2 regions of the Pseudomonas sp. 01L34 genome follow, and region 1 is predicted to be linked to the other one. Evidence: riboswitches for the same ligand, from Rfam matches in the RefSeq annotation. Region 1 holds a riboswitch; the other holds the start of a gene.

Region 1 (5,523 bases):
ACGCAGGATGTTCAGCGCAGCGGCCGGGGTGTCGAGACCGACGCCATTACCGATGCGTCCATCGCGAGTCGGGTAGTTGGCGAGGATCAGGGCGATGCGTTTTTCGCTGTTGGGCAGCCGCGCCAGATCGATCCAGCACCGCGCCAGTTCAGCGACAAAATCCATGCGTTCCGGTTGTGGTCGATAGCAAACCACATCGGACTGACTGCGCTCGCTGCGCCACGCCAGATCCTTGAAGCTGATCGGCCGACTGATGATTCGCCCGTCCAGCTCCGGCAGCGCGATGTGCATCGCCAAGTCACGGGGACCGAGGCCTTGCTCGCTGGCACGCCAACCGGGCTCGTTGTCCTGGGCGCAGATCGCCTGAATCACCGGGATGTTGCGACGAAACGGCCGCAGATGCGGCGCTTCAGGGCTGGACTGGGCGAAACCGGTGGTGTTCAGAATCACCCCCGCCTCAACTTCATCCAGCCAGTCCTCGACCACCGCCAGGCAGCCTGGCTCTTTCAGACTGGCCAGCGCAATCGGCAACGGGTTGAGCCCTGCCGCCTGCAAACGCTGGCAGAAAATATCGATGAAACCGGTGTTCGCCGCCTGCAAGTGCGAGCGGTAAAACAGCACCGCCGCCACCGGCTGATCGGCCTGCCAATCGGCTTGCCAATCCTGAAGGTGCGCGGGGCTTTTTTGCGGGTGGTAGATCGCGGTGCGTGGCAGGGTTTGCGGCTCGGACCATGGATAATCACGACCCAGCCAACGACTGGCAAGGCAGCGAAACAGGTCGAGCGCATTGGCCATGCCGCCCTGACGCAGGAAGTGCCAGAGCCGGTCGCGGTCTTCGGGGGCCACGGTGCTCAGATCGCTGAGTTCCGGGTCCGGGCGATCGTCACCCGGCACCAGAATCAACTGCACACCGCGCTGGGACAATTCCACCAGACGCTCGATGCCGTAACGCCAATAGGCGATGCCGCCGTGCAGCGAGATCAGAATCACCTTGGCGTGGCGCAGCACTTCGTCGACATAAAGATCGACCGAGGCGTGATTCTGCACCTGCATCGGGTTGGCCAGGCGCAGGCTCGGGTAATCGTCGGGCAGCTGCTGCGCCGCCTCGGCGAGCAACGCCAGACTGGAATCGCCGCTGCACAGGATCACCAGCTCGGCGGGGGTTTGTCCAAGGTCGGCAATGTTGTCATCCGACACGAAACCGCCGGGCTGGGTCCTGAGCAGGTGCATGGGTTAAACGCTGAGCGCAGCGCGCAATTGCGCTTCGAGTTGAACGGCGTCCAGCGCCTGACCGATCAACACCAGACGGGTGGTGCGCGCTTCCTCGGCGCCCCACTGACGGTCGAAGTGCTTGTCGAAACGCGTGCCCACGCCCTGAATCAGCAGGCGCATCGGCTTGTTCGGCACCGCCGCGAAACCCTTGACCCGCAGAATACCGTGCTGCACCACCAGTTGCGTCAGCGCGTCCATCAGCAGGCTTTCGTCGGCTTGTGGCAGCTCGATCGAGATGGAGTCGAACGCGTCATGGTCGTGATCGTGGTCGTCTTCACCTTCATGGTGATGATCGTGATGGCTGTGGCGGCTGTCGATGTGTTCTTCGGAACCGGCGCCGAGGCCGATCAGCACGTCCAGCGGCAAGCGACCGCTGCTGGCTTCGATGACTTTCACCGCCGGTGGCAGCTCTTCGGCGACTTCCAGGCGCACGCGGGCAAGGTCTGCGGCGCTGATCAGGTCGGCCTTGTTGAGAATCACCAGGTCGGCGCTGGCCAGTTGGTCGGCGAACAGTTCGTGCAGCGGCGATTCGTGGTCCAGGTTCGGGTCGAGTTTGCGCTGGGCGTCCACTTGATCCGGGAATGCAGCGAAAGTGCCGGCAGCGACGGCCGGGCTGTCGACCACGGTGATCACCGCGTCAACGGTGCAGGCGCTGCGGATTTCCGGCCACTGGAAGGCTTGAACCAAAGGCTTTGGCAGGGCCAGGCCCGAGGTTTCGATGAGGATGTGGTCGAGGTCGCCGCGGCGAGCAACCAACTCGCGCATCACCGGGAAGAATTCCTCCTGAACGGTGCAGCACAGGCAGCCGTTGGCCAACTCGTAGACGCGGCCGCTGGCCTCTTCTTCGGTGCAGCCGATTGAGCACTGCTTGAGGATCTCGCCGTCGATGCCCAGCTCGCCGAACTCGTTGACGATCACCGCGATGCGACGGCCCTGGGCGTTGTCGAGCATGTGCCGCAGCAAGGTGGTTTTGCCCGAACCGAGGAAGCCGGTAACGATGGTGACGGGGAGTTTGGCCAGTGTTTTCATCGGATGCCCTTTGGCAAGGTGGCGGGCATACGGGACGACAACCGGCAACGCGGGCACGCGTGCCTGAAGAGTTCGCCACCGGATCACCCCGCCCGGTTGAAAGTGAGAATCTGTGTCGAGGCAGGTCTCCTGGCTGACGGTGCGCCGGGCGTTGGCCCGGCATTCGCTGCGCCTTCCCGCGAACCCGTTGCACAGGGTTTGCAGTGGCGTGGCAGCGAACATCACCGTTCACAGTTGCGGGGGCAGCCGCGGCATCGACCGCGTTCCCTTCTTAGCTTCGACAGACGCCGAAGAACCTCGAAAGCGCAAGGCTACGCATCGTGTGGGGGCGGGTCAATGTCTTGTCGGCGAATACGATCACCTGTGGCGAGGGGGCTTGCCTGTGGCGAGGGAGCTTGCTCCCGTTCGGCTGCGAAGCAGCCGTGAAACCATGCACTGCAAATCTTACAGACAGACCGCATGAATCCGATGCGACCGCTACGCGCTCGAGCGGGAGCAAGCTCCCTCGCCACAGGTATTGGGTGTTAGTGAGACCCCCTGCCAATTGACTCCCCGCCCTCGCCCATGCTCTCCTACACGCCTTGTTACGGGTGCCCTTCACAGGGTGAAACGGGAAACCGGTGAATCATGTGCTTTACTCTAAAGCCATGTCAGTCCGGTGCTGCCCCCGCAACGGTAAGCGAGTGAAGCGTCAGATCCACTGTGCCGGTCATATGGCATGGGAAGGTGATGCTTGCAGGTCCAGGCGCAAGCCCAGCCCCTCGCGAGCCCGGAGACCGGCCCGCAACACAAAGTGACTTTTACGTTCACTGAATAACAAACCCGCGGTGGGCGGGCGCTGTTCGAAATCTCTGCGAGCCCTTGGCGTGCGGAGATTTTCATGCGCTCTATTCACCCGCTGACAGACCAGAGGGAAGCGCCATGACGATCATCAGCAGCACCGCCAGCAATACCGACAAGAGCATCGCCAGCACCACCACGACCCTGACTCAACGCCTGACCGCCGCCGTGTGTGCGTCGATCCTTGGCGCCAGCCTTGTGTATTTCGCCGGTTTCTCGCACATCGAAGCGGTGCACAACGCCGCGCACGATACCCGTCACAGCTCCGCCTTTCCGTGCCATTGAGACCTGCTGAGATGATCAAGCGTATTGCGCAAACCGCAGGTTTCACCGGGCTGCTGGCCGCCCTGCTATTGACCCTGCTGCAAAGCTTCTGGGTCTCCCCGCTGATTTTGCAGGCCGAGACCTACGAAAAATCCGAGCCGGCTGCTGTTGAAATCCACGAGCACGCCGCGGGCGCAGTCGCTCATACCCACGATGCCGAAGCCTGGGAACCGGAAGACGGCTGGCAGCGCGTGCTGTCCACTACCGGCGGCAACCTGGTGGTAGCCGTCGGTTTCGCCCTGATGCTCGCCGGTCTTTACACCCTGCGCGCACCGACCAAAACCTCTCAGGGCCTGCTCTGGGGCCTGGCCGGTTATGCGACGTTCGTACTGGCTCCGACTCTCGGCCTGCCGCCTGAGCTGCCGGGCACTGCCGCGGCTGATCTGGCGCAACGGCAAATCTGGTGGATCGGCACTGCCGCGTCCACGGCCGTCGGCATCGCGTTGATCGTGTTCAGCCGTCACTGGCTGATGAAAGTTCTCGGCGTGGCGATCCTGGCCGTGCCGCATGTGATTGGCGCACCACAACCGGAAGTCCATTCGATGCTGGCGCCGGAAGCCCTGGAAGCACAATTCAAAATCGCTTCGCAGTTGACCAACGTGGCGTTCTGGCTGGCCCTGGGCCTGATCAGCGCCTGGTTGTTCCGCCGCAAAAGCGATGGCCATTACAGCGCATGACTGAAAACGGCACAGTGCCGACCCTGGTGGTCGGCCTGGGCTGCCAGCGCGGCTGCCCCGTCAGCACGCTGCGGGCGCTGCTCGATCAGGCGTTACAGGCCCATCAAATCGAGCTTCGTGAGATCAAGGCCCTGGCCAGCATCGACCTCAAGCGCGATGAACCTGGCCTGATCGAACTGGCCGAACAACTGGCATTGCCGCTGATGTACTTCAGCAGCGAACAATTGGCGACCTATCAAGCACAACTGAGCCACCACTCGGACATCGCGTTTGAACGCACCGGTTGCTACGGCGTGGCGGAAAGCGCTGCGTTGGCCCTGGCCGAACAATTGGCCCAGGCACCGGCAAAGTTGCTGATTCCACGACAAAAATACGCCCAGGCCACCCTGGCATTGGCCAGCGCCGCGTAAAATCCCCGATAATCCTCGCCTTCGATCATGAGCATTCTTCATCTGAAGCATGCCCAGGCCCTATTTCTGACAGGAAACGACGATGACCGTCTACTTCATTGGCGCCGGCCCCGGCGACCCGGAACTGATCACCGTCAAAGGCCAGCGGCTGATTCGTAGCTGCCCGGTCATCATATATGCCGGCTCCCTGGTCCCCGCCGCCGTGCTGGAAGGCCACCGGGCCGAACAGGTGGTCAACAGCGCCGAACTGCATCTGGAACAGATCGTCGAGCTGATCAAGACCGCCCACGCCAACGGCCAGGACGTGGCCCGGGTGCATTCCGGCGACCCGAGTCTGTACGGCGCGATCGGCGAGCAGATTCGCTACTTGCGTGAACTCGACATCCCTTTCGAAATCATTCCCGGCGTCACCGCCACCGCCGCCTGCGCGGCCCTTTTGGGGGCCGAACTGACCCTGCCGGACGTGTCACAGAGCGTGATTCTGACCCGTTACGCCGACAAGACCGCCATGCCCGCTGGCGAAGAACTGGGCAGCCTGGCGCAACACGGGGCGACCATGGCGATCCATCTGGGGGTCAATCATCTAGAGAAGATCCTTGCCCAATTGCTGCCGCACTACGGCGCCGACTGCCCGATCGCGGTGATTCACCGGGCGACCTGGCCGGATCAGGATTGGGTGGTGGGAACGCTTGCGGACATTGCGCAGAAGGTACAAGCCAAGGGTTTTCGCCGAACGGCGCTGATTCTGGTGGGTCGAGTGCTGGGCAGCGATCACTTCAGTGAATCGTCGCTGTATCGCGCGGGGCATGCTCACCTCTACAGACCCTGAAGCACTTGTGGCGAGGGAGCTTGCTCCCGCTGGACCGCGCAGCGGTCCCAAAATCAGCCAACGCATTCATCACGGGAAAATGCATCGGCTGGATTGCGACTGCTTCGCAGTCGAGCGGGAGCAAGCTCCCTCGCCACAGGTT
Region 2 (5,523 bases), on a different contig from region 1:
TCGCAATGGCACCGGCTGCAGCGCCTATCGTCACTGCGCGCAAATAAGCGGACAGTTTATAAGGCGAACTTAAAGTCTTACTTGAAGTTTGCCGCGTAGCCGCTAGAATCCTGATCTATTATTGATGGTAAACCGCCTGCGTTCTGCGCAGGCGGTTTTCTTTTCTGTCTTTGTGGCAGAAAAAAGCCGCAGCCAGATCAGGATGTTCTGTTTATGACGATGTCGGCCCGCCTCGCACTCATGTTCTTCGCAGCGCTGCTCAGCGCCTGCGCCAGCCGCACACCGCCACCTGCGCCGGTGGTTCGCGCACCGATTGTTTTCGGTTCTCCCCAAGCCTTTTCCCCTGCGGCAGAAGACGTGCTGTTTCGCGCGCTCGGTCTGGTGGGGACGCCTTATCGTTGGGGCGGCAACACGCCGGATTCCGGGTTCGATTGCAGCGGTTTGATCGGTTACGTCTATCGCGATGTCGCAGGCATTTCCTTGCCGCGGTCCACACGCGAGATGATCGGCATGCAGGCTCCCAACGTCGGCAAGGAAGGCCTGCAAACCGGCGACCTGATTTTCTTCGCCACCAATGGCGGCTCCCAGGTCAGCCATGCCGGGATCTATGTCGGCGAAGGGCGCTTCGTCCATGCACCAGCCACGGGCGGCACGGTGAAACTGGACAGCTTGTCCAAGGCTTATTGGCAGAAGGCTTATCTGAGCGCCAAGCGCGTCTTGCAACCTGAACACTTGGCACATAATCCCTAGGGGTTTGTCATGATCGTTCTGGCGGAGTTGTAGGAGCGAGGCTTGCCCGCGAAGGCGGCAGCACAGTCAACATTGATATCGACTGACACACCGCTTTCGCGGGCAAGCCTCGCTCCTACGGACAGACTTTACTTGGCCGCGGAAACGCGCCAAATCTTGTTCCCCACATCATCTGCCACCAACAAGCCGCCCTGCTGATCGATCACCACGCCCACCGGCCGCCCCATGGCTTTTCCCTCGTCGTTGAGGAAGCCGGTAAGCACATCCAGCGGCTGTCCGCTCGGTTTGCCGGCGCTGAACGGCACGAAAATTACTTTGTAGCCGCTGTGCGGTTTACGGTTCCACGAGCCATGCTGGCCGATGAATGCCCCTTGGGTGAACGGCGCGGGCAACTTGCTGCCTTCGGCGAACGTCAGGCCCAGCGACGCGGTATGGGGCCCCACCGCGTAGTCTGGAGTAATGGCCTTGGCGACCAGATCAGGGTTTTGTGGCTCGACGCGAACATCGACATGTTGCCCGTAATAGCTGTAAGGCCAGCCATAGAACCCGCCGTCCTTCACTGAAGTGATGTAGTCCGGCACCAGGTCGCTGCCGATTTCGTCACGCTCGTTGACTGCGGTCCATAAAGCGCCGGTCTGAGGCTCCCAGGCCAGGCCGTTCGGGTTGCGAATCCCCGAGGCGAAGATTCGATGGTTGCCGGTGGCGCGATCCACTTCCCAGATCGCCGCGCGACCTTCCTCCTGATCCATGCCGTTTTCACCGACGTTGCTGTTCGAACCCACGGTGACGTACAGCTTGCTGCCGTCCTTGCTGGCGATGACGTTTTTGGTCCAATGGTGATTCAGTGTGCCGCCCGGCAAATCGACCACTTTGATCGGCTGCGACTTGATCGCCGTCTCGCCGTTTTCATAGTGGAAACGCAGCAAGCGGTCGGTGTCGGCGACGTACAGGTCTTTGCCGACCAAGGTCATGCCGAAGGGCGAGTTGAGGTTTTCCAGGAACACCGTGCGGGTTTCGGCGACGCCGTCGTGGTCCTTGTCCCGCAGCAGAGTGATGCGATTCGGGCTGGGAACGCCGGCCCCGGCACGGCCCATGACTTTGCCCATGACCCAGCCGCGAATGCCTTTGCCGTCGTCGGGTTTGGGCGGCGAGTTGGTTTCGGCCACCAGCACATCGCCGTTGGGCAATACGTAGAGCCAGCGGGGATGATCGAGGCCTTCGGCAAACGCCGCCACCTGAGTCCCTGGCGCGGCAGTGGGTTTTTTACCTTGAGGCCAGCCGATCGCCGGGGCGATGTTCACCGTCGGGATCAGGGTTTTGTTCGGTTCCGGCAGCTTGGGCGACGGTCCGGTGCCGTCCGAGACTTGCAGGCTGGAGGTTTCACCACAGGCGGCGAGCCCTCCGGCGAGCGCGATGATGAAAACGAGCTGGGGTTTGCGCATTACTGATCTTCCCTATGAATGCATTGACGTAATCATAGAGAAGCGTAGACACCCGATGGTTCAACCAGTCAGCCGCGGGCTTCCTTGAACAGCACGGCGATACCCGGGTGGTAGTTGCCGGCTTCATTGCGCAACTTGCGGTAGGCGTAAGGGAAATACCAGGCCACGGCGCAGGTGTGTTCCTTTTGCAGGTCGTCGAGCATGTCCTGGAGTTCTTCCGGGGTGGCGCTGTGCTGGGCTTTTTGCGGGGCGACAAACAGGCAGCCGAGTTTCAGGTCGCTGGCGTAGCTGATGCGCTTCGCGTCGCTGGTGATGTCCGCCAGTGCCTGGGTCAGGTTCAAGCTATTGACCCGCGGCCAGCGCTGGGTGGCTTGCAGGTATGCGCGTTCTTCGCTGGTGGCGATAAACAGATCGGCGCGGGCGTTGCGTTCGCCTTCTTCGGTCTGTTTGCGCGTCGGTGTTTGCTGCAGCGTGACCATTTCCGCCATCCAGGCTGCGGCAGAGAGCAGGCCGAGGTTGGCGTTTTCGTCGTACCAGTAAGGCGTATCGTTATCGCCGCGCACGGCGTTGTAGCGGTCGATACAGTCAAACCAGCGTTCCAGCACCGGGCGCAGGAATTCCAGCTTCGGATTGCTGATGATCATGCCTTGCATGTGGCTCACCCTTGTTATTGTGTTATGAGGTTGTGGCTCTTTGATATCACTGCTGGCAGTGTGGCACAAGATTGGCGTCAGATAATTGATCGGCGGCAGTTATTCGCCGGAAGGCGTCCCGTCTTTAATTGACGCTCCACCCCCAACCCTCTAACCTTCGCGGCTTGTTTCAGGTGCTCTGTGGCCTTGGTCGACAGAGTGAAACAGGGAAGCCGGTGAGTGAGTTTCTTCCAGCGAAGAACGATCGCGATCCCGGCGCTGCCCCCGCAACGGTAAATGAGTGAAGACTGCGCCTTGAGCCACTGTGTCGACGATTGACATGGGAAGGCGCGCAGTCGGGCCAAGTGCCGCTCATGAGCCCGGAGACCGGCCTGATCCATTCAGCGGCATCACGGTGGGCGATGCCAGGCTTCTTGCCGTCTATTCTTGTGCCTGCCCGCCGTTATCCAGCCTCAACGGAGAGCTCCCCCATGACTGATACCCCCGATCGTGACGAACGCCATCTGGCGCGCATGCTGCGCAAAAAAGCCGTGATCGACGAACGCATCGCCAACTCGCCGAATGAATGCGGCCTGCTGCTGGTGCTGAGCGGCAACGGCAAAGGCAAGAGCAGTTCGGCGTTCGGCATGCTTGCGCGCTCCATGGGCCACGGCATGCAATGCGGCGTAGTGCAGTTCATCAAGGGGCGCAGCAGCACCGGCGAGGAGTTGTTCTTCCGGCGCTTTCCGGAGCAGGTGCGTTTTCATGTGATGGGCGAGGGCTTCACCTGGGAAACCCAGGACCGCCAGCGTGACATCGCCGCCGCCGAAGCTGCGTGGGCGGTGTCCCGCGAACTGCTGAGCGATCCGTCGATTGGCCTGGTGGTACTCGATGAATTGAACATCGCCCTCAAGCACGGTTACCTCGATCTCGATCAGGTGCTCAGCGACTTGCAAGCCCGTCCGCCGATGCAGCATGTGGTGGTCACTGGCCGTGGCGCCAAACCGGAGATGATCGAACTGGCTGACACCGTCACCGAAATGGGCATGATCAAGCACGCCTTCCAGGCCGGGATCAAGGCGCAAAAAGGCGTCGAGTTGTGAATCAACCACGTCAATGCCCGGCGGTACTGATTGCCGCGCCGGCCTCCGGTCAGGGCAAGACCACCGTCACCGCCGCGCTCGCCCGTTTGCATCGCAATCAGGGGCGCAAGGTGCGCGTGTTCAAATGCGGCCCGGACTTTCTCGACCCGATGATTCTAGAGCGCGCCAGCGGTGCGCCGGTCTATCAGCTGGACATGTGGATGGTCGGCGAGCAGGAAAGTCGTCGCCTGTTGTGGGAAGCCGCTGGCGAAGCTGACCTGATTCTCATCGAAGGCGTCATGGGGTTGTTCGACGGTACGCCGTCCAGTGCCGATCTGGCGCGGCATTTCGGTGTGCCGGTGCTCGGCGTGATTGACGGCACCGCGATGGCGCAGACGTTTGGTGCACTGGCCCTGGGGCTTGCGCGCTATCAGCCGGATTTGCCGTTTGCCGGTGTGTTGGCCAACCGGGTTGGCACCCTGCGTCATGCGCAATTGCTCGAAGGCAGTCTGACAGAAGGCTTGCGCTGGTACGGCGCGCTGTCCCGGGAAACCGGCATCGAATTGCCGAGTCGGCACCTCGGCCTGGTACAGGCCAGCGAATTGAATGATCTCGATCTGCGCCTCGATGCAGCCGCCGCCTCGCTGGCCAGCAGTTGCGACGTGGCGTTACCGCCTGCCGTGGAATTCGCCGCGCCTGAAGTGATCGCCGCCGAACCATTGCTGGCCGGTGTGCGGATTGCCGTGGCCCGGGACGAAGCCTTTGCATTTACCTACGGCGCGAGCCTGGATCTGCTGCGGGCGATGGGCGCCGAGTTGTCTTTCTTCTCGCCGATCCGCGACCGCGAGTTGCCGGCGGCAGACAGCCTTTATCTGCCGGGCGGTTACCCTGAATTGCACCATGTGGCGTTGTCACAAAACACGCCAATGCTGATCGCCATTCGCGATCACCACGCAGCGGGCAAACCGTTGCTGGCCGAGTGTGGCGGCATGCTGTACCTGCTGGACTCGTTGACCGATGTCGAGGGTACTCGCGCTGAGCTGGTTGGCTTGTTGACCGGTGATGCGGTGATGCAGAAGCGTCTGGCGGCGTTGGCCTTGCAGGCGGTGGAACTGCCTGAAGGTTTGCTGCGCGGGCACACCTATCACCACTCGCTGACCAGCACCGAGCTTGAGCCGATTGCGCGTGGCCTGAGCCCCAATGGCGGGCGAGGGGCAGAGGCGGTTTATCGTGAGGGGCGGATGACGGCCTCTTATGTGCACTTTTATTTTCCGTCCAATCCGGCGGCGATTGCTGCGTTGTTGGCGCCCGATCGTGAAGCCGTCATCGCGAGCAGGCCATGACAGAAAACGCCTTTTCCGAAGCCGAACGCGATGCGGTCTACCGAGCCATCGGCGAGCGTCGTGACATGCGCCACTTCAGTGGCGGCACGGTTGAGCCCGAGTTACTGAGGCGCCTGCTCGAAGCCGCGCACCAGGCGCCGAGCGTCGGTCTGATGCAGCCCTGGCGGTTCATCCGCATCAGCGACCGGGCGCTGCGCGGACAGATCCAGCAACTGGTGGAGGAAGAACGCGTCCGCACCGCCGAAGCCCTCGGCGAGCGCTCCGACGAGTTCAT

Evidence for each region. A riboswitch is a leader RNA that binds a small molecule or an ion and turns the genes downstream of it on or off. The one in region 1 is predicted to bind cobalamin.
Region 2: it holds a riboswitch for cobalamin, as region 1 does, so the genes downstream of both, cobO (cob(I)yrinic acid a,c-diamide adenosyltransferase) here and cobW (cobalamin biosynthesis protein CobW) in region 1, are expected to answer to the same signal.

Annotation. Positions count from the first base shown of each region.
Region 1 covers NZ_JBFTSX010000002.1:356,010-361,532, forward strand. Annotated here, with positions in the region: gene cobN (cobaltochelatase subunit CobN) at 1-1,230, opposite strand, end outside; gene cobW (cobalamin biosynthesis protein CobW) at 1,234-2,301, opposite strand; cobalamin riboswitch at 2,404-2,616, opposite strand; cobalamin riboswitch at 2,873-3,100, shown strand; gene AC1DQM_RS06045 (CbtB domain-containing protein) at 3,223-3,426, shown strand; gene AC1DQM_RS06050 (CbtA family protein) at 3,438-4,142, shown strand; gene AC1DQM_RS06055 (cobalamin biosynthesis protein) at 4,139-4,552, shown strand; gene cobM (precorrin-4 C(11)-methyltransferase) at 4,635-5,381, shown strand.
Region 2 covers NZ_JBFTSX010000004.1:611,803-617,325, reverse strand. Annotated here, with positions in the region: gene AC1DQM_RS14835 (C40 family peptidase) at 1-47, shown strand, start outside; gene AC1DQM_RS14830 (C40 family peptidase) at 214-750, shown strand; gene AC1DQM_RS14825 (PQQ-dependent sugar dehydrogenase) at 879-2,192, opposite strand; gene AC1DQM_RS14820 (hypothetical protein) at 2,261-2,845, opposite strand; cobalamin riboswitch at 3,000-3,234, shown strand; gene cobO (cob(I)yrinic acid a,c-diamide adenosyltransferase) at 3,316-3,927, shown strand; gene AC1DQM_RS14810 (cobyrinate a,c-diamide synthase) at 3,924-5,249, shown strand; gene bluB (5,6-dimethylbenzimidazole synthase) at 5,246-5,523, shown strand, end outside.